Regions from separate parts of the Pectobacterium araliae genome, predicted to be linked through region 2. Evidence: predicted binding sites of a transcription regulator. Region 2 holds the regulator's gene; the other holds the start of a gene.
What was found. Region 2 encodes PurR, which represses purine synthesis genes. Its sites were predicted from a motif close to CANGCAAACGTTTGCNTG; they were not measured.
Positions count from the first base shown of each region.

Region 1 (5,555 bases), 1.8 Mb from region 2:
CATGTTTGGATATGAGGCCAACGAGTGACCTCAATCTCTTTTATTTCCCTGCTTTAATGACGGTTGCCGTCCAGTAGGGTAAATCCCAGGTGCCGCCGAGGCGGATCATACGGCATGAGCCTGTGATTGATGCTCGGCTTTGCTGAAATGTTTTGCCATCCCATATCCAGGCACTATCGCTCATGCAGTCCGCGAGTCCGCGCCCTTTCTGTACTGCGGTAATTTCACCGTTTTCGTAGCCGACTCCCATTGTGGTTACGAGCTGAGGCTGAGTTTGCATTGCGTTGTCGATGACCCAGTAAGCGTAGCCTTCATTGTAGGCTGCACGCCAGCAAAGAGTACTGAGCAACGACATGCTGCCATTGAGCGGCGTGAGCATCATTGGTTCCTCTACTCTGCCATCTTGTTGCGGGAAGTCATAGCAGTCATCTTTCTCCAGTGTCTTGAGCAGCTTATTCTGGATAGCCGCTTGTTCCACATTCGTCAGATTTCGTGAGGGTTCCTGTTGGGTTGCTGCCGCGTAAATAATCGGGGCTGCTAAGGCTGGTAGATCACTGCTTTTGTTGCCTTTTTGGGTTATGGCGTCCGTTGTACCAATGCGACCCTGTCTTTCATCCATTTTTAGCAAGACCGCGTAGGCACCTGCTCCAGATAGTTCGGAGACGATATCATCGTGCAGAAAAGCCACTTTTCCGCTTCCTTTTAGGGCCTGTAATACGACGAGAATTTGCGCCTCATTGAGCTGCCAGAGATTGTCTCCTGCTGAGGTGAGAGAGCCTTTATTCACACCGTCAACGGTTAGCGTGAGTTTGGTGCCTGTAGGAATCTCTTTGTCCACCTCAGCGAGCGTGATCTCAGCCGTTATTGGCGTATTCTTCCCGGCATGACGCGTTATGAGCAATGAGACGTCTTGAGCTTCTTCATCTTCTCCTATGCCTTTCTCTTCTGGTGAGTAGCCTGCTGCCCGGCACGTTAGTGTGTTATCGCAGACCAGTTCCCAATCTTTATGAAAGAAAGTGCTATCGGCGAATGTTGTGGCACATGCCAGAGTAGGGAGCGCCGCGATGAGGGCTGTTAGCACAGAGAGGCTGGTAGGGAGAGAAAAAATCATTTCCATCAATTCCTTGATTGTATTGTTGCTTTTCATTGGCTTGTTCTTCGTATCAGGAAGTTAGCCACTTTTTTAACATATGTCAGGATGTTAGCTTTATACTGCGTGATATTGCGAATATTTCTTGTTCGGCCACTCCTCTATTAAGAGCGAATCGGGTATGATGGCGTCACCGTCGACCGTTCATCGGTTGCTCAAAATCCCCTCTGCGTTATCAGCATGTTTATCCTGCTTTTTAACCTCATGCGTGATAACGGTCAGAAATCAGTTTCCCACACAGCTGAAACGATCCCTATAAATAAGTGTCATGATAGATGTAGCGCGATGAGAACGACTCTTTATGCGGTACGCTGTTAATCACTTAAAGATGAGTATCATGAAAATTAAGCAAACATTTACCAGGGCATTACTCCACCCGCGCTATTGGGCGACTTGGTTCGGTCTTGGCGTGCTGTTTTTATTAGTCCAACTTCCTTACCCGCTATTGATGAGGCTTGGGAGCAGCGCAGGTCGTTTATCTCGGGTCTTTCTTAAGCGTCGGGTGTCGATTGCCCGGCGCAATCTTGAGCTGTGCTTCCCTGCAATCTCCGACGATGAGCGAGAGGCCATGATCGATAGCAACTTTGCGTCGCTCGGCATGGCCTTAGTCGAAACCGGCATGGCCTGGTTCTGGTCCGATCGTCGTGTGCGCCAATGGTTTGATGTCTCGGGGCTGGAGCATTTGGAGCGTGCTACGGAAAAAAGGCAGGGCGTGATGGTGATTGGTATTCACTTCATGTCGCTGGAACTGGGAGGCAGGGCGATGGGGTTGTGTCGGCCAATGATGGCGATGTACCGCCCGCACAATAATAAAGCGATGGAAATGGTGCAAACCTGGGGACGTTCTCGTTCAAACAAGGCAATGATTGACCGTAAAGATCTGCGCGGTATGGTTCAGGCGCTAAAGCGTGGTGAAGCGGTGTGGTTCGCTCCCGATCAGGATTACGGCCCAAAAGGCAGCGTCTTTGCACCATTCTTTGCGGTGAAAAATGCGGCCACCACCAGCGGCACGTTCACCATCAGTCGCTTGGCAAAACCTGCAATGATGACGACGGTGCTGATTCGTAAACCGAATGCGTTGGGTTACCAACTGGTGATTCAGCCTGAATTACAGGATTATCCTTATCACGATGAACAGGCTGCTGCGTGTTACATGAATAAGGTGATTGAGAAAGAAATCATGCGTGCGCCTGAACAGTACCTTTGGCTGCACCGCCGCTTTAAAACGCGTCCGGCAGGGGAAATATCACTCTATGCCTGAGGTGAGATGACGTAAGCATGTGCGAAATGGGATGGCGCTTCCGCGCCATCCTGCTGTCAGGAAGACTGCGGTTATCGTTGATGCACAAACAAAAATGGCCGCCGGATGGCAGCCATTTTGGGGGTTAACGTACCGAGTACGATTAACGGAAGATAGCGTGGGGGTTAACACCGCGATAGGTTTTGCCCAACGCTTTTAATATTTGATTGATTTTGCGGACAACGCGCATTTTTTTATCCCCACGATTCTTAAATAATTATTGGTTAAAAGTACCAAAGTTGATGTTGATGTTTTCAAACATAGCGATGATTTTGTTCAGCAGTTTCATGGTCATTTCCTCATTGTTAGTTAATTTGTTTTTCTGTGATGCTGTTCACGTTTTTAAGAGTACTCGCACTGATACAGGTGGTCAACTTTTTTGTGATGGAAATCACAAAAAAATGAACGATCAGTTTGTGAGAAGTAAACCGTGGTTTTGATTTTCGTCTAAGAACCCTTTCTGCTTTTTCTTCATACTGGCGCGTTTTCAGCGAGTTGCCTGGTTGCACAGTATTTGTACCGATTGCAGATTTCCTTAGCGGAAAGATGGAATAGAGATAGGTAAATTGTCTCGATTAGCAGTTGAAATAAGCGCGGAGGAAGCGGGATAATCGTGCGCTTCACATTACCTGACACTGTTTATCCGGTGATGTTTTACTTCCGCTTGTTTTTATACCGCTCGTTTTGATCGAGCAACATTTTCCGGTTCTGCATCCAGCGAGTTAATCGTTTGCGTGCGGGGTTATAGGGTTCATGGCGCGTTATGTTCATTGTTAATTAGTGTGCTGATGCGTTCGCGGGCAAGGCTGCGAGAACCGTTCAGAATTGATCGTAAATAATAATGGCATTTCAGGGGATACCACTATGTCAAACACCACCCGTCAGGCAGAGAATGCGGCGCGTCCGCAAGGCGCGCTTGATGCTTTTTTCAAAATTACACAGCGTGGCAGTAACACGCGTCAGGAAGTGTTAGCAGGCCTGACAACGTTCCTGGCTATGGTTTATTCGGTGATAGTCGTACCGAATATGCTGGGCAAAGCTGGGTTCCCGCCAACTGCCGTGTTCGTTGCAACTTGTTTGGTCGCTGGACTGGGATCGCTGCTGATGGGATTGTGGGCTAATCTGCCGATGGCCATTGGTTGCGCGATTTCTCTGACGGCGTTCACTGCGTTTAGTCTGGTGCTGGGGCAACAAATCAGTATTCCCGTAGCGCTGGGGGCGATCTTCCTGATGGGGGTGCTGTTTACCATTATTTCCGTTACCGGCATCCGTTCTTGGATCTTGCGTAATCTGCCGCTAGGCGTGGCGCACGGTACAGGTATTGGCATTGGTTTGTTCCTGCTGATTATTGCTGCCAACGGTGTGGGACTGGTAGTAAAAAACCCGATTGACGGCCTGCCTGTCGCGTTGGGTGATTTCACCTCTTTCCCTGTTGTGATGTCCCTGCTGGGGTTAGCGGCGACCATTGGTTTAGAAAAACGTCGCGTACCAGGCGGCATTTTGCTGGTTATTGTCGTGATCTCTATTCTGGGGCTGATTTTTGATCCGAATGTAAAATATGCCGGTTTCTTCGCACTGCCGAGTCTGACGGCGGCTGACGGTTCGTCGCTGATCTTCAGTCTGGATATCATGGGCGCGTTGCAGCCTTTGGTTCTGCCGAGCGTACTGGCGTTGGTAATGACGGCGGTGTTTGATGCGACGGGGACGATTCGTGCGGTAGCGGGGCAGGCGAACCTGTTGGATAAAGACGGGCAAATCATCAACGGCGGTAAAGCGTTGACAGCAGACTCCGTGAGCAGCATTTTTTCCAGTCTGGTTGGGACGTCTCCGGCGGCGGTCTACATCGAGTCCGCCGCAGGTACAGCGGCTGGTGGTAAAACTGGCTTAACCGCGACTGTCGTCGGTGTGCTGTTCCTGCTGCTGCTGTTCGTGTCTCCGTTAGCGTATTTGGTTCCCGGTTATGCTACCGCCCCTGCGCTGATGTACGTCGGTCTGCTCATGCTGGGCAACGTATCCAAACTGAATTTTGATGACTTCGTGGATGCCATGTCTGGTCTGGTCTGTGCGGTATTTATCGTACTGACCTGTAACATCGTGACCGGTATTATGCTGGGCTTTGGTGCGCTGGTATTAGGCCGCCTCTGTTCCGGTGAATGGCGTAAACTGAACATCGGTACAGTGGTTATCGCGGTGGCTCTGGTCGTGTTCTACGCTGGCGGCTGGGCACTGTAATCCTGTTTGATTTGAGGGGCGTAGGCCCCTCTCTCGTTTCCTTAACTCTTCGTCTATTTCCTCTTCCCTTATTTTATCTTTTTTCATGTTTCTGAATATTTATTATCCACGCAATAGCGCTATGCATCGTTATGATATTTTCCATTTAACGCATAAGCTAAACTGAATTTATGATTAACAAAACGCATAAATAGTCACTTACAATGCGAATAGTGAATGGTTAATAATAATTTTTTTGATGTTGATTTAATAATATATTTTCGTATTAGAACCAGGGATTAAATAAAACATATCGTCATGTCGAGAATGTTTTATTGCTGAGTAAAAATAACTAAAAAAGAGAATTTCATAATATGAAGCCGAATGAACGCTTGCAGGTAGCACTTGCTAATGGCGTTCCTGATTCTGTCCCAGTCGGTGCATGGGGGCACTTCTATATTCAGGAAATTAACACGGTTGATTTTGCCGCCACAATGGTTGAATTTTATCACCGCTACCAGTGGGATTTTATTAAAGTACATTCACGAGCCAGTTATCATGTTGAAGGTTGGGGATATACCTATCGTCCTTCGACAGATCCTTCCACGTTACATCACTGTTTATCTTCTCCGATTTCACAACCTGAGGATTGGGCAACGTTACGTCCATTGGATGTGACCTGCCCACCGCTGGCTGAGCAACTGGCGATATTGCGTTTGATTCGCCGACAGATTGGCCCGCATGTGCCGATTATCATGACCGTTTTTTTACCTCTGGATGTCGCTGATAAACTGGTTGACCGTAATACGGAATTGCTTCGCCAGCATCTTGCCATCGCACCGGAGTTTGTTTGCGGCGCTCTGGATGCGATTGCTACCACGTTTGCCAACCTTG
Region 1 covers NZ_AP028908.1:778,191-783,745, forward strand. The annotation lists gene AACH44_RS03540 (DUF1176 domain-containing protein) at 41-1,111, opposite strand; gene lpxP (kdo(2)-lipid IV(A) palmitoleoyltransferase) at 1,488-2,411, shown strand; gene AACH44_RS03550 (NCS2 family permease) at 3,315-4,682, shown strand; gene AACH44_RS03555 (uroporphyrinogen decarboxylase family protein) at 5,036-5,555, shown strand, end outside.
Region 1: the regulator PurR is predicted to act here: its motif matches at 3,170-3,187, upstream of AACH44_RS03550 (NCS2 family permease).

Region 2 (12,782 bases):
GAAAACGCTGATAAATCAGACGAAAAAACAACTATTAACGTTTTTTCACTATTCTGTATGAATAAAGCGACCATGCCCACTTTTTTATGACGCCGTTTTCAGGAATACTGTGCGGATTGAGCGAGTTAAGGATTATGTTCGGTCACTTTTATTATGCGCTTATTTATTACTCTTTTTATATTATTTTTCAGTAACCTATCCCTGAACATCGTTCAGGCTGCGCCGCATACCCCGCATTCTACGCCGAAGAAAAGCGTCGTTGAAGAAACGAATAAGAAAAACCGTCAAACAAAGGGTACTGCTAAATCACCAGCACCAATCAAAAGTAAAAAGCCAGAACCGACCACCGTCAGCAATAAATTCAAACCCCGTACGGCTAACAAACCAGTAGAAAAGAAGCTATCCCGGACGCAAAGCAGCACGCCTGCACTAGTGAAAAAAAACCTTAAAAAGCTAAAGCCTGAAGAGGATAGGCAGACAATCGCACAGACCAGAGTCAAAACCGAGTTGAAGAAGACCGCGCTCAAAGGAAAAGTGGATAAAAATCCAGCGCCCACAGAAAAGGGGATGGCGCTGAGCACAGCGCATAAAAAACGCTATCAACACGCCAAAACGACAGCAATGAATAAACTGATGAGCCAGATCGGTAAGCCTTACCACTGGGGCGGATCATCGCCTTTTACCGGTTTCGACTGTAGCGGACTGGTCTATTACGCCTATAAAGACGTCGTTAAGATCCCAATCCCACGTACCGCGAACGAGATGTACCATCTGCGTGATGCCGCACCGATTAAAAAAAGTGAGCTGGAAAGTGGTGATCTGGTCTTTTTCCGCATCAATAATCGTGGTGCCGCCGATCACGTCGGGGTTTATCTGGGAGAAGGCAAATTTATCCAGTCACCGCGTACCGGTTCAGATATTCGCATCAGCAAGCTAAGTGAGGATTATTGGCAGGAGCATTATGTAGGGGCGCGTCGCGTGGTGACGCCACAGACCATTCGTTAAGCGATAGCACGCCGAACAGAAGCGTATTCAGACAGATTCTGTGCAATAACCCTGTCTGAATGCGCAGAAACACTGAAGGTTAGTTCAACACCGCAATGAAACTAAACGTGATGATCACAGCCAACGAGCCAACCGTTGTCAGCAAAGACATCTTCAAATCGGTATCCATAGGCCACTCCTTATTAGCAAACAAATTTCATCTGAAAAAAGACACTATCATTTACAGCCGAACCCACTGAGACAATAAAGCGACAAATAATAGGGTTATTACGATTCTTTCATAATTCTAACGAAAAATCTCCGACGCATGCATCACTAATAGTATAAATTAGCCCTTTCACTTTCATGATAAATCGGACACAATCCGCTGTTTATGAAAGCGCTGCGTGCCAGTCGAAAAACGTCAAGCCAGATCCCTTCGGTATAACATTCGGCATTCTCCTTCTGAAATCCTGTTTTTTAGCTTAGAAGAAGAACTTTAAACGTAGGCAAACGATTAACAATATACTTACGTCTGTAACAGGTAAGTTCAGGAGTCATTTTTAGATGGCAACGATTAAAGATGTGGCAAAACGTGCTGGCGTTTCCACCACAACCGTATCGCACGTGATCAATAAAACACGTTTCGTCGCCGAAGAGACTAAGGCAGCCGTCAGGGCAGCAATCAAGGAATTGCACTATTCGCCTAGCGCCGTCGCCCGTAGCCTTAAAGTTAATCACACTAAATCTATCGGCTTGCTGGCTACATCCAGCGAAGCGCCCTATTTCGCCGAGATCATTGAAGCGGTCGAAAACAGCTGTTATGCCAAAGGCTACACGCTGGTGCTGTGTAATTCTCATAACGATATCGGCAAACAGCGCGCTTATCTCTCGATGCTGGCGCAAAAACGCGTCGACGGCCTGCTGGTCATGTGTGCCGAGTACCCGCCAGAGTTATTGGGCATGTTGGAAGATTATCGCAGCATTCCTATGGTCGTCATGGACTGGGGACAAATGCACAGCGATTTTACCGATACCATCATCGATAACGCCTTTGAGGGCGGTTATATGGCAGGCCGCTACCTGATTGAACGCGGTCATCGGGATATTGGCGCTATCCCTGGAATACAAGAGCGCAACACGGGTAACGGACGCTACCTTGGCTTTTTAAAAGCCTTGAAGGAAGCCGACATTACCGTGCGCGATGAATGGGTCGTGCGGGGCGATTTTGAACCGGAATCCGGTTATAAAGCCATGCATCAGATTCTCGCGCAAAAGCAGCGACCTACCGCGGTATTCTGTGGTGGCGATATCATGGCGATGGGAGCCATTTGTGCGGCAGACGAATTGGGGTTACGTGTGCCACAAGATATTTCGGTGATCGGTTATGACAACGTCCGCCACGCGCGCTTCTTTACGCCCGCACTAACCACCATCCATCAGCCCAAAGAGCGTCTGGGCCAATCCGCGTTTTCTATGTTGCTGGATCGGATTACCAGCAAGCGTGAAGATGCACACGTCATTGAGGTGCATCCGACGTTGATTGAACGTCGCTCGGTTGCCGACGGTCCGTTTCGCGATTATCGCCGCTAATCTCGGCGACTCAACATAGACCGATGTTCTTATTCCCGCCTGCTAATCGAGTAGGAGGCGAGATTACTCCCGCCGTCCTCTCACACCACCGTACGTGCGGTTCCGCATACGGCGGTTCATGTTAACTCTGGAACTGCCGTTGCTGCTCCACTAGTGATATCAAGCCGAGTCGTCTGAACTGCGCCGTCTTTATCGCATCATTCATGTGACTCGACCCCGCGTTCCACCACGCTCCTCGCTGGTTACTCGCCGACCTCCACGCTCGCTTTTCACACAAGCCCGCTCGCATTAGCATTCGGGCTCGCGTATACGTTCGTTTCCATTGCCGCCACAGTAGACTGCGCAGTTTACGCCTGACCCAGCCGTCAATCTTCTCCAGAACTCCTTTTACTTCCGTGTATCTGAAGTAGCTCATCCAGCCTCGCAGTATCGGTGTGAGTTCATTGATTACGCCTTTCACTGATTTCGTCGCGTGCCCTGTCGTCAGGCTACGGATCTTCTCCTTCAGCCTCTCGACACTGCTCCCTGCGATCTTCAGTCGGGTCTGTTTGTGCCGTGTCACGCTGTATCCCAGGAACTTACGCTCCCACGGTCGCGCCACCGCACTCTTCTGCTCATTGACCTTTAGCTTCAGTATGTCTCTCAGGTACACCCTGATTGCCCTAAAGATATGCTCGCCTGCTTTGCGACTGCTCACGTAAATGTTGCAGTCATCCGCATAGCGACAGAAGCTGTGACCTCGACGCTCCAGTTCTTTATCCAGTTCATCCAGCAGAATGTTCGACAGTAGCGGCGACAACGGTCCGCCCTGCGGCATTCCCTTACCTCGCTTCTCTGTCTCGCACCCGTTCGTCATTTCCGCTTCAAGGTAGCGACGTATCAGTTTCAACAGCCGTTTATCCCTGACAGCCTCGCCAGACGTGACATCAAAATGTCATGATCCACCCGGTCAAAGAACTTTTCCAGATCCAGATCGACCACCCAGCGTTTCCCGCTTTGTATGTAGCGCTGTGCCTGTTGCACTGCCTGCCACGCATTGCGGTTACTTCTGAACCCGTAACTCGATTCGCAGAAGTGCGGCTCCACGACCGGACTGAGTTGTTGTGCTATCGCCTGCTGGATAAGCCTGTCCACTACCGTCGGGATACCCAGGGTTCTCACGCCGCCGTCCGGCTTTGGGATATCCACTCTGCGTATCGCCTGCGGCTGGTAGGCGCCCGTAATCAATGCCTGCCTGATACTCGCCCAGTTCTGTTTCAGCCACGGCTTCAACTCCGTCACTTTCAGGTTATCTACCCCTGCCGCGCCGTTGTTTTCCACCACGCGCTGATAGGCCAGCATCAGGTTCTCTCTCGTTATCACCGTTTCCATCGTCAACGGCATTTCCGCTTTCGTTTGCCCACCGACCGCCGTGGGGATTTCAGCACCCTCATGCAGCACTGACGGATACTGTCCGTCTCCTCTGCCGCTGGCCGCAGTGCTCTGCGCTTGTGCCTCATTAATTCCCATCGAGTATCGGTGTCCTAATCACGGTTAATCATGTTCAGCCCTTCATGCTGCCAGTTATGCAGCACTACTACGGCTTCGGCTGACTGCTGCACGTTCATCCCGTCGCCTCTCGACGCTCGGTAGCCCTGAAGCAAACGTGCAGCCCTCCCGGGGTAATTCGCGCGACCTTCCTGCTTATGCCTGTCAGCTTTACGTCACAGCGTTCTGTGCAAGTATTGGGCTTTGATGATATTTGCCACCTTACCCCGCTGTGCCGCCTAAACTGCTTCCTGTTCGTCAGGCCAGCATTTTGCCTTCAGCTTCCTTCAGATCCCACCTCGCGGTGGGCACCCTTGCCGTTCGGCTAACACTTCCCCTTGCCGGGTGTGTAGAGGACTTTCACCGCCAAGTCGCCCCTTGACCACTACAGTCAACGGACAGCGCCCGTCAAGGCGCTACGCGCCATGCCCGGCGCACAAATAAAAAACCGGACAATGTTGCTCGTCCGGTTTACCAAAAAGAGGGAATGCAGAACTACTCTTCTTTACCGAGGTCGTTCGCCTGCTTACTGGCTAACACACGCTCGACGGTATCCACCACGGCCTGCGTTTGTGGATCAATTTCAATATTGATGCGATGCCCTAAACGCTTTTGCCCCAGCGTTGTGCGATTCAACGTTTCTGGAATTAAATGCACGCAGAAACGCCCGCGGATCACCTCACCCACCGTCAGGCTGATGCCATCAATCCCGACAAAACCTTTATGCAGCACGTATTTCATCAGCGCTTCATCTGCCAGACGGAACCAAATCTGGTGATTGTTCTCTGATACCTGAATCTTGACCACTTCCGCCGTGCACATAATGTGACCCGACATCACATGCCCACCGATCTCATCACCGAATTTTGCCGCTCGCTCAATATTCACGACATCGCCTTCATGAATATCACCCAAATTCGTTAGCCGCAGCGTTTCTTTCATGAGATCAAAACTGACGCGATCGCCATCAATAGCTGTCACCGTTAGGCAGCAGCCGTTGTGCGCCACCGATGCACCGAGCGTAAGCCCTGTCAGTAGGTCGGGGGGGAGTTGAATAACGTGAGTACGAAAATTGGATTTTTCTTCAATTGACACCACAGATGCGGTGCCCTGAACAATACCGGTAAACATGCGGTTTGCCTCTTAAAAACAAAGAAATGACGCTGTGCAGTGTGCACGATATTCCACGGAAAACCAAACCGGAATGCCAGACATCAAACGCTATCGAAACCGCAGCGTAACAAAAAGAATATATTCTCTTTCATGCTGGTTTACTTTTATTAAGTCGTTACAATAATGCTCTCATTTTATTCTTGACGTTTTTCATATCCAGATTTTTCATCCCGCTAGCAAAATTAAGTCATTCAAGGAAGGTATCCGTGCAACAGTATCTGACAGAAGCGCGTAAGTTATCGGCGCTTGCTGTTCCTGTCATTATTGCGCAAGTGTCCCAAACATCAATGGGTGTGGTTGACACCATCATGGCCGGTGCTTATAGCGCCACCGATATGGCCGCCGTCGCAGTAGGGACGTCTATCTGGCTGCCCGCCATTCTTTTCGGTCACGGCCTGCTGTTGGCGTTAACGCCCGTTGTCGCACAGCTCAACGGTTCCGGCCGCCGCGATCGCATCTCTTATCAGGTGCGACAATCTTTTTTCCTGGCCGCTATTATTTCTCTGCTGACAATGCTGGTGCTGTATCAGGGTGAATATGCCATCAATCTGATGAGCGACGATTCGCCAGAGCTGGCTGCAAAAGCCATCGGTTATCTGCATGCATTACTGTGGGGTGTTCCCGGCTATCTGTTCTACCAGGTATTACGCTGCCAGTGTGAGGGGCTGTCCAAAACCTATCCCGGGATGATGATTGGGTTCATTGGGCTGTTAATCAATATCCCGATTAACTATATCTTTATCCACGGTAAATTTGGCATGCCGGAACTGGGCGGCGTAGGCTGTGGTGTGGCTACCGCCTCGGTTTACTGGATCATGATGCTGCTGATGATGCTTTATACCCGACGCGCTTCCTGGCTACGCGATATCCGCCTTCATCGCCCGGCATTCCGGCCGGATTTTACCGTGCTCAAACGACTGTTTGGCCTCGGTTTACCCATCGCGCTAGCACTGTTTTTTGAAGTTACGCTGTTTGCGGTGGTGGCGCTGTTGGTATTACCGCTCGGTGTCGTTGATGTGGCTGGTCATCAGATTGCCCTGAATTTCAGCTCACTGATGTTCGTTCTTCCACTTTCGGTTGGCGTCGCCACGACCATTCGCGTCGGACATCGTTTAGGGGAAGGGTCGGTTGAAAACGCCCGCATTGCCGCGCACACCGGTATCATGGCTGGCGTCGCGTTAGCCTGCTGCACAGCAATCTTCACCACGCTACTGCGTGAACCTATCGCCCTGCTCTACAATCAGGACCCTCTGGTGGTCGCAATGGCTTCTCAGCTCATGCTTTTAGCCGCCGTTTATCAAATCTCCGATGCGGTTCAGGCGATCGGCAGTGGTGTACTGCGCGGTTATAAAGATACTCGCTCGATTTTTTATATTACGTTTACAGCATATTGGGTATTGGGATTACCGAGCGGCTATCTGCTGGCGTTGACAGATGTCATCGTCACGCGCATGGGCCCAGCAGGATTTTGGTGTGGTTTCATCATTGGCCTGACAGCAGCAGCAGTGATGATGGTGACGCGGATTCGCTTTCTTCAGCGTCAGCCGGCCGCGCGAATTTTAGCGCGAGCCGCCCGCTAGATACCGTTTTATCCCGTTTACGTCGAAAAAAACAGCGGGATGGATACAAGCTCAGCAATCGCATCGGCAAGCGCACAAAATTGCATTTTTTTCTTGCCAGATTTCCCCTTGCTCGCTACTATTCGTCCCGCTATCAGACAGGCAGTTCGGTATCTCAATGCGTTCATAGCTCAGTTGGTTAGAGCACCACCTTGACATGGTGGGGGTCGTTGGTTCGAGTCCAATTGAACGCACCATTCCTTGTTTTTCCTTCCTCTATTTCTTTTGCATTGCTGTTTTCTCTTTCGTTCATTGATACAAAAAACGCCGCTATTTCTCGATGATTTATTCGCCCATACCGTCTATTGCCCCCAATTAAGTAATTAAATTAACCATTAAGTAACTAACATCACACTTATTGTGTGTTTTTTTGTTTCATCTGACCCGATTCAGCTAAAATTATTTAATAACCATGCGTTATATAAGTGTATATAGCAGCACGTTGGTATTCCTTGTTTTTTACTTCTTAAAATCAGGATGTCAGGACACCGCTATGCACGATTATTTATATTTTTTGCTGGGTAGCTTCCCACTGTTGGTCATGATTGTTCTTATTCTCAAAATAAAAATGCCTATCCACTATGCAGTGCTGATTACGCTGACGCTAACCGTCATGATCGCCGCCCTATTCTGGCACACGCCACTAAAAACACTGGGATTAGCGGCGAGCTATGGCGCGCTGAAAGGTCTATGGCCAATAATTATCGTTATTCTGGGTGCCATATACAGTTATAACCTGATGCAAAAGACACGCAGCATGGATGTACTGCGGGACGTACTTGCTAGTATCAGCGATGATAAACGCATTCAGGTATTGCTGATTTCATGGTGTTTTGGTGGTTTTCTCGAAGCGGCGGCGGGTTATGGCACCGCCGTTGCGATCCCCATTGGCATCCTGATTGCACAGGGTTTCAACCCAATGAAAGCGGCGATTGCATCACTGGTCGCCAATACCGTTCCCACCGCCTTTGGTGCTGTCGGCATTCCGGTTTCTATTTTAGCGGAGCAGGTTCACCTTCCTGTCACCACATTAAGCGCGACGGTTGTGCTGCAACTGGCGTTGTTCAATATCCTTCTGCCCTTTGTCATCATCGTGATTATTGGCGGCAGCATTAAGGCCATTCGCGGCGTGTTCGCGATTACGCTGGTGTGCGGCGTGGCCACGCTGGTGCCACAGTATATTGTGGCTGTCCATCTCGGCGCCGAATTGCCCGCTTTCGCTGGCAGTTTAGTCAGCCTGATTGCTGTTACAGCAATGGCAAAATGCCGTAAAAAAGCAACCGATACCCCCTACCTTATCGACAGCGCGCAGCGTGCTTCCTTATCAGGCTATTCTGTCAGTCAGCTGCTGCGCGCTTGTGCGATTTATATCCTGATTTTTACCTTTATTCTGCTTTGTTCTCCGCTGTTTCCCGCCATCAAAGCTACCGTCTCTCAGGTCGCTTCCGTCATTCCTTTTTATCTGACGGAAACACAGGTGCTGAAGTTGAAGATCGACTGGATTGGCACCCCCGGCGTTTTGATCATCATCGCCAGTCTGTGGGGCGGTTTTATGCAGGGAGCAACGCTGGGAACCATGTTGAACGTCTTCGTCAGTACGATAAAACAGCTCAAAAATTCGATTATCGCGATTACCGCTATCGTCGCTATGGCGACGGTGATGGATGTCAGCGGACTGATCGCCACGCTGGCACAAACCATGGTGGATGTAACCGGAGGGGGCTACCTGTTTATTGCCCCAGTGATTGGGGCGTTAGGCACTTTCGTCACTGGCAGCGACACCAACTCCAACGTGCTGTTTGGCAAACTGCAAACCATGGCAGCGGAAAAATTGCATGTTGACCCCGTCTGGCTGGCGGCGGCGAATACCGCAGGCGCCACTGGCGGCAAGATGATATCGCCGCAAAGTATTGCGATCGCGGTGTCGGCAACGCGCATGGAAGGACAAGGCAGCGCAATCATGTCCGGTACGCTGAAGTATTGCGGCGTCTACATCATCATTCTTGGGCTCAAGGTCGGCCTGGTCTACTACCTGTTTATGGCCTGATGTAACAATAAAAAATTCATCTACATTGAGTAATGGGAGTCTGTCGTGAATGTTAATTTTTTTGTTACCTGTATTGGTGACGCCCTAAAATCCCGCATGGCGCGTGATTCTGTCCTGCTACTGGAGCAGTTGGGCTGCAACGTGTACTTTCCCGAAAAACAGTCGTGTTGCGGGCAACCTGCCATCAACGGCGGTTATATCAACAGCGCCATTCCCAGTATGAAAAGCGTCATTGCCGCGCTGGAGGACAACGACGACCCGATCATTTCTCCCGCAGGTTCATGCATGAATGCCATCCGCCACTATCCCGAATATCTGGCCGATGAACCTGAATGGGTACTGCGTGCCGAACGTGTTGCCGAACGCATGAAAGATCTGACATCGTTCATCGTCAATACGCTTGGCGTAACGAACGTCGGTGCACGCCTGTCAGGAACGGCGGTTTACCACCCCTCTTGTAGCCTGTTTCGCAAATTAGGTGTGCGCGAAGAGCCTATCGCACTACTCAACCACGTTCAGGATTTACACTTGCTGCCGTTTAAGGCTGAGGAAACCTGTTGTGGCTTCGGCGGTACGTTTTCAGTGAAGATGGCAGAAATTTCCGGCGAAATGGTCAAAGAAAAAGTCAGCCACATGATGGAGGTCAAACCCGACTACCTGATTGGTGCCGATGTCAGTTGCCTGCTCAATATTGGTGGTCGTATGCAGCGTGAAGGCCACCCTGTCAAGGTGATGCACATCGCCGAAGTCCTGATGAGCCGCTAAGGAGAGGATATGAGCCTGAAAACCAGCGATGTTAAATTCAAGGATCGTATTCAAACCCAGATTCACGATCCCATCATGCGCAAGGCGGTTGCTAATGCGCAGGAACGTATCAGTGAAAACCGTCAAAAAATGGTCGACGAGTTAGGCCATTGGGAAGCATGGCGCGATCATGCCGCTCAGATCCGTGAACATGTACTGAACAACCTCGATGCCTACCTTTACCAGCTCTCAGAAAAAGTGACGGACAACGGTGGAAACGTCTATTTCGCCAAAACCAAGGAGGATGCCACCCGCTATATCCTTCAGGTTGCTCAGGCTAACCATGCCAAAAAAGTCGTCAAAGCGAAGTCGATGGTCACCGAAGAAATCGGCATGAACCACGTCTTGCAACAGGCGGGAATTGAGGTGATCGAAACCGATCTGGGCGAATATATTCTACAACTGGATCAAGATCCGCCTTCGCATGTCGTCGTTCCCGCTATCCACAAAGATCGCTACCAAATCCGCAAGGTACTACACGAAAAATTGGGTTACGACGGACCGGAAACGCCAGAAGCCATGACGCTGTTTATCCGTCAAAAGATACGTGAGGATTTTCTCAGTGCGGAAGTCGGCGTAACAGGCTGTAATTTTGCGGTGGCGGAAACCGGCTCGGTGTGTCTGGTCACCAATGAAGGTAATGCGCGCATGTGTACCACGCTGCCAAAAACGCACATTGCGGTAATGGGCATGGAGCGTATTGCGCCGACGTTTGAGGAAGTGGACGTTTTAATCACCATGCTGGCGCGTAGTGCAGTCGGCGCACGTCTGACGGGCTACAACACCTGGCTGACGGGGCCACGGGAAGCAGGACATGTTGACGGGCCGCAGGAATTTCATCTGGTGATCGTCGATAACGGTCGCTCACAGATTCTCGGCTCCGCATTTCGCGATATTCTGCGCTGCATCCGCTGTGGTGCCTGTATCAACACCTGCCCTGCCTATCGTCACATCGGTGGACACGGCTACGGCTCCATTTATCCCGGCCCGATCGGCGCGGTCATTTCCCCCTTGCTGGGCGGCTATCAGGATTTCAAGGAACTGCCCTATACCTGCTCGCTCTGCACCGCCTGCGACACGGTGTGTCCGGTTCGCATCCCCTTATCGTCACTGATTCTCAAACACCGGCGCGTCATGGCGGAAAGCGGAATCACGCCAAAAGCAGAACAGCGAGTAACGAAACTCTTCAACTACGTCAATAGTCATCCGAGGTTATGGAAGGTCGGAATGATCGCCGGTGCCCATGCCGCAGGCTGGTTTATTAAAAACGGAAAAACGTCCATTGAGATGGGTGCCATCGGCGAGTGGACCGAAGCGCGCGATCTGCCGGATGCAGACGGTGAAAGCTTCCGTAGTTGGTTTAAGAAACATCAGGCGAGAGGAAGAAAATAATGGAAAACCGCGATAGTTTTCTGGCCGAGATTGCCCGCCAGTTTGGACGCACGGTGCGCCACATTCCAGCGCCACTACCCAGACCCGCGAGCCACCATGCCCGCACCCGATTAAGCGATCTGACAGTACAGCAGCGTTGTGATGCCTTTATCGATGTCGCCACTAACATCATGCTGGCACACTGCGAAATCGTCAGTGAAGCCGACGCGGCGCAGGCGGCGCGGCAATTGTGCGATAAATACGGCCATGCGCCCGTGATCGTCAGCGACGATCGGCGTTTAGAGGCATTAGGGATCACCGCGTGCTTACAACGCGAATGCCAAGCCACCGTATGGGACCCGCGCGTGGGAGAAGAAAACCTGCGGCTGGCGGAGCAGGCCAAAGTCGGCGTGGTTTATGCGGAATATGGCCTAACCGAATCAGGCGGTGTGGTGTTATTTTCCGCACCTCAGCGAGGACGTGCCGTCAGCCTGCTGCCGGAATCCTCTCTCTTTGTGTTACGCAAGAGTACATTGTTACCTCGCATCGCACAGTTGGCACAGCACTTACATCACATGGCACAACACGGCGAGCGTATGCCGTCGTGTATTAATATTATTGGCGGTCCAAGCTCCACCGCGGATATTGAACTGATCAAAGTGGTCGGTGTACACGGGCCGGTTAACGCCGCCTATCTGATCGTTGAAGACTGTTGACCCATCGGGCAGGATGCCCAACATGCGTTACAACGGAACATGATGCTCCCCGCGCAGTATAAACACCGACGCAGGGAGCATGATCTCTTACTCGACCAGATCGAAGCGATCCGCATTCATCACTTTCACCCAGGCAGCAACAAAGTCATTCACAAACTTCTCTTTGCTGTCGTCCTGTGCGTAAACCTCGGCATAAGCGCGCAGAATGGAATTCGAACCAAAGACCAGATCCAGACGCGTCGCCGTCCATTTGACTTCACCCGTTTTACGATTGCGGATTTCGTACAGATCCTTACGGTATGGCTTCCACGTGTATTTCATGTCGGTCAGGTTGACGAAGAAATCATTCGTCAGCGCCCCTTCACGATGGGTAAATACGCCGTGCTTTGTACCGCCGTAATTGGTTCCCAGTACGCGCAGGCCACCAACCAGCACCGTCATTTCCTTCGCGGTCAGCCCCATCAACTGCGTGCGATCGAGCATCAACTCCTCCACGCTAACGGCATAATCCTTCTTCAGCCAGTTACGATAACCATCGTGGAGCGGTTCGAGGACGTCAAAAGACTCCGTATCGGTCAGCGCATCGGTGGTATCACCACGTCCCGGCACAAAAGGCACGGTCACCTGTACGCCAGCCGCTTTCGCCGCTTTCTCAATCCCCACATTACCCGCCAGCACAATGGTATCCGCCACGCTGGCTCCCGTTGCCGCGGCAATACTTTCCAGTACGACTAACACGCGCGCCAGACGATCAGGCTCGTTCCCTACCCAGTCTTTCTGCGGGGCGAGACGAATACGCGCACCGTTGGCACCACCGCGCATATCGGAACCACGGAACGTACGGGCGCTATCCCAGGCGGTTGCGACCAGTTCACTGATGGAAAGGCTACTTTCTGCAATGCGTGCTTTGACAACATCAACATCATAGCCGGTACGGCCAGCCGGAAC
Region 2 covers NZ_AP028908.1:2,572,026-2,584,807, forward strand. The annotation lists gene AACH44_RS11585 (C40 family peptidase) at 154-1,005, shown strand; gene AACH44_RS11590 (YnhF family membrane protein) at 1,085-1,174, opposite strand; gene purR (HTH-type transcriptional repressor PurR) at 1,552-2,577, shown strand; gene AACH44_RS11600 (group II intron maturase-specific domain-containing protein) at 2,699-3,466, opposite strand; gene AACH44_RS11605 (reverse transcriptase domain-containing protein) at 3,463-4,086, opposite strand; gene AACH44_RS11610 (riboflavin synthase subunit alpha) at 4,600-5,235, opposite strand; gene AACH44_RS11615 (MATE family efflux transporter) at 5,484-6,857, shown strand; tRNA gene AACH44_RS11620 (tRNA-Val) at 7,017-7,093, shown strand; gene AACH44_RS11625 (L-lactate permease) at 7,390-8,943, shown strand; gene AACH44_RS11630 ((Fe-S)-binding protein) at 8,989-9,708, shown strand; gene AACH44_RS11635 (LutB/LldF family L-lactate oxidation iron-sulfur protein) at 9,718-11,139, shown strand; gene AACH44_RS11640 (LutC/YkgG family protein) at 11,139-11,834, shown strand; gene katG (catalase/peroxidase HPI) at 11,922-12,782, opposite strand, start outside.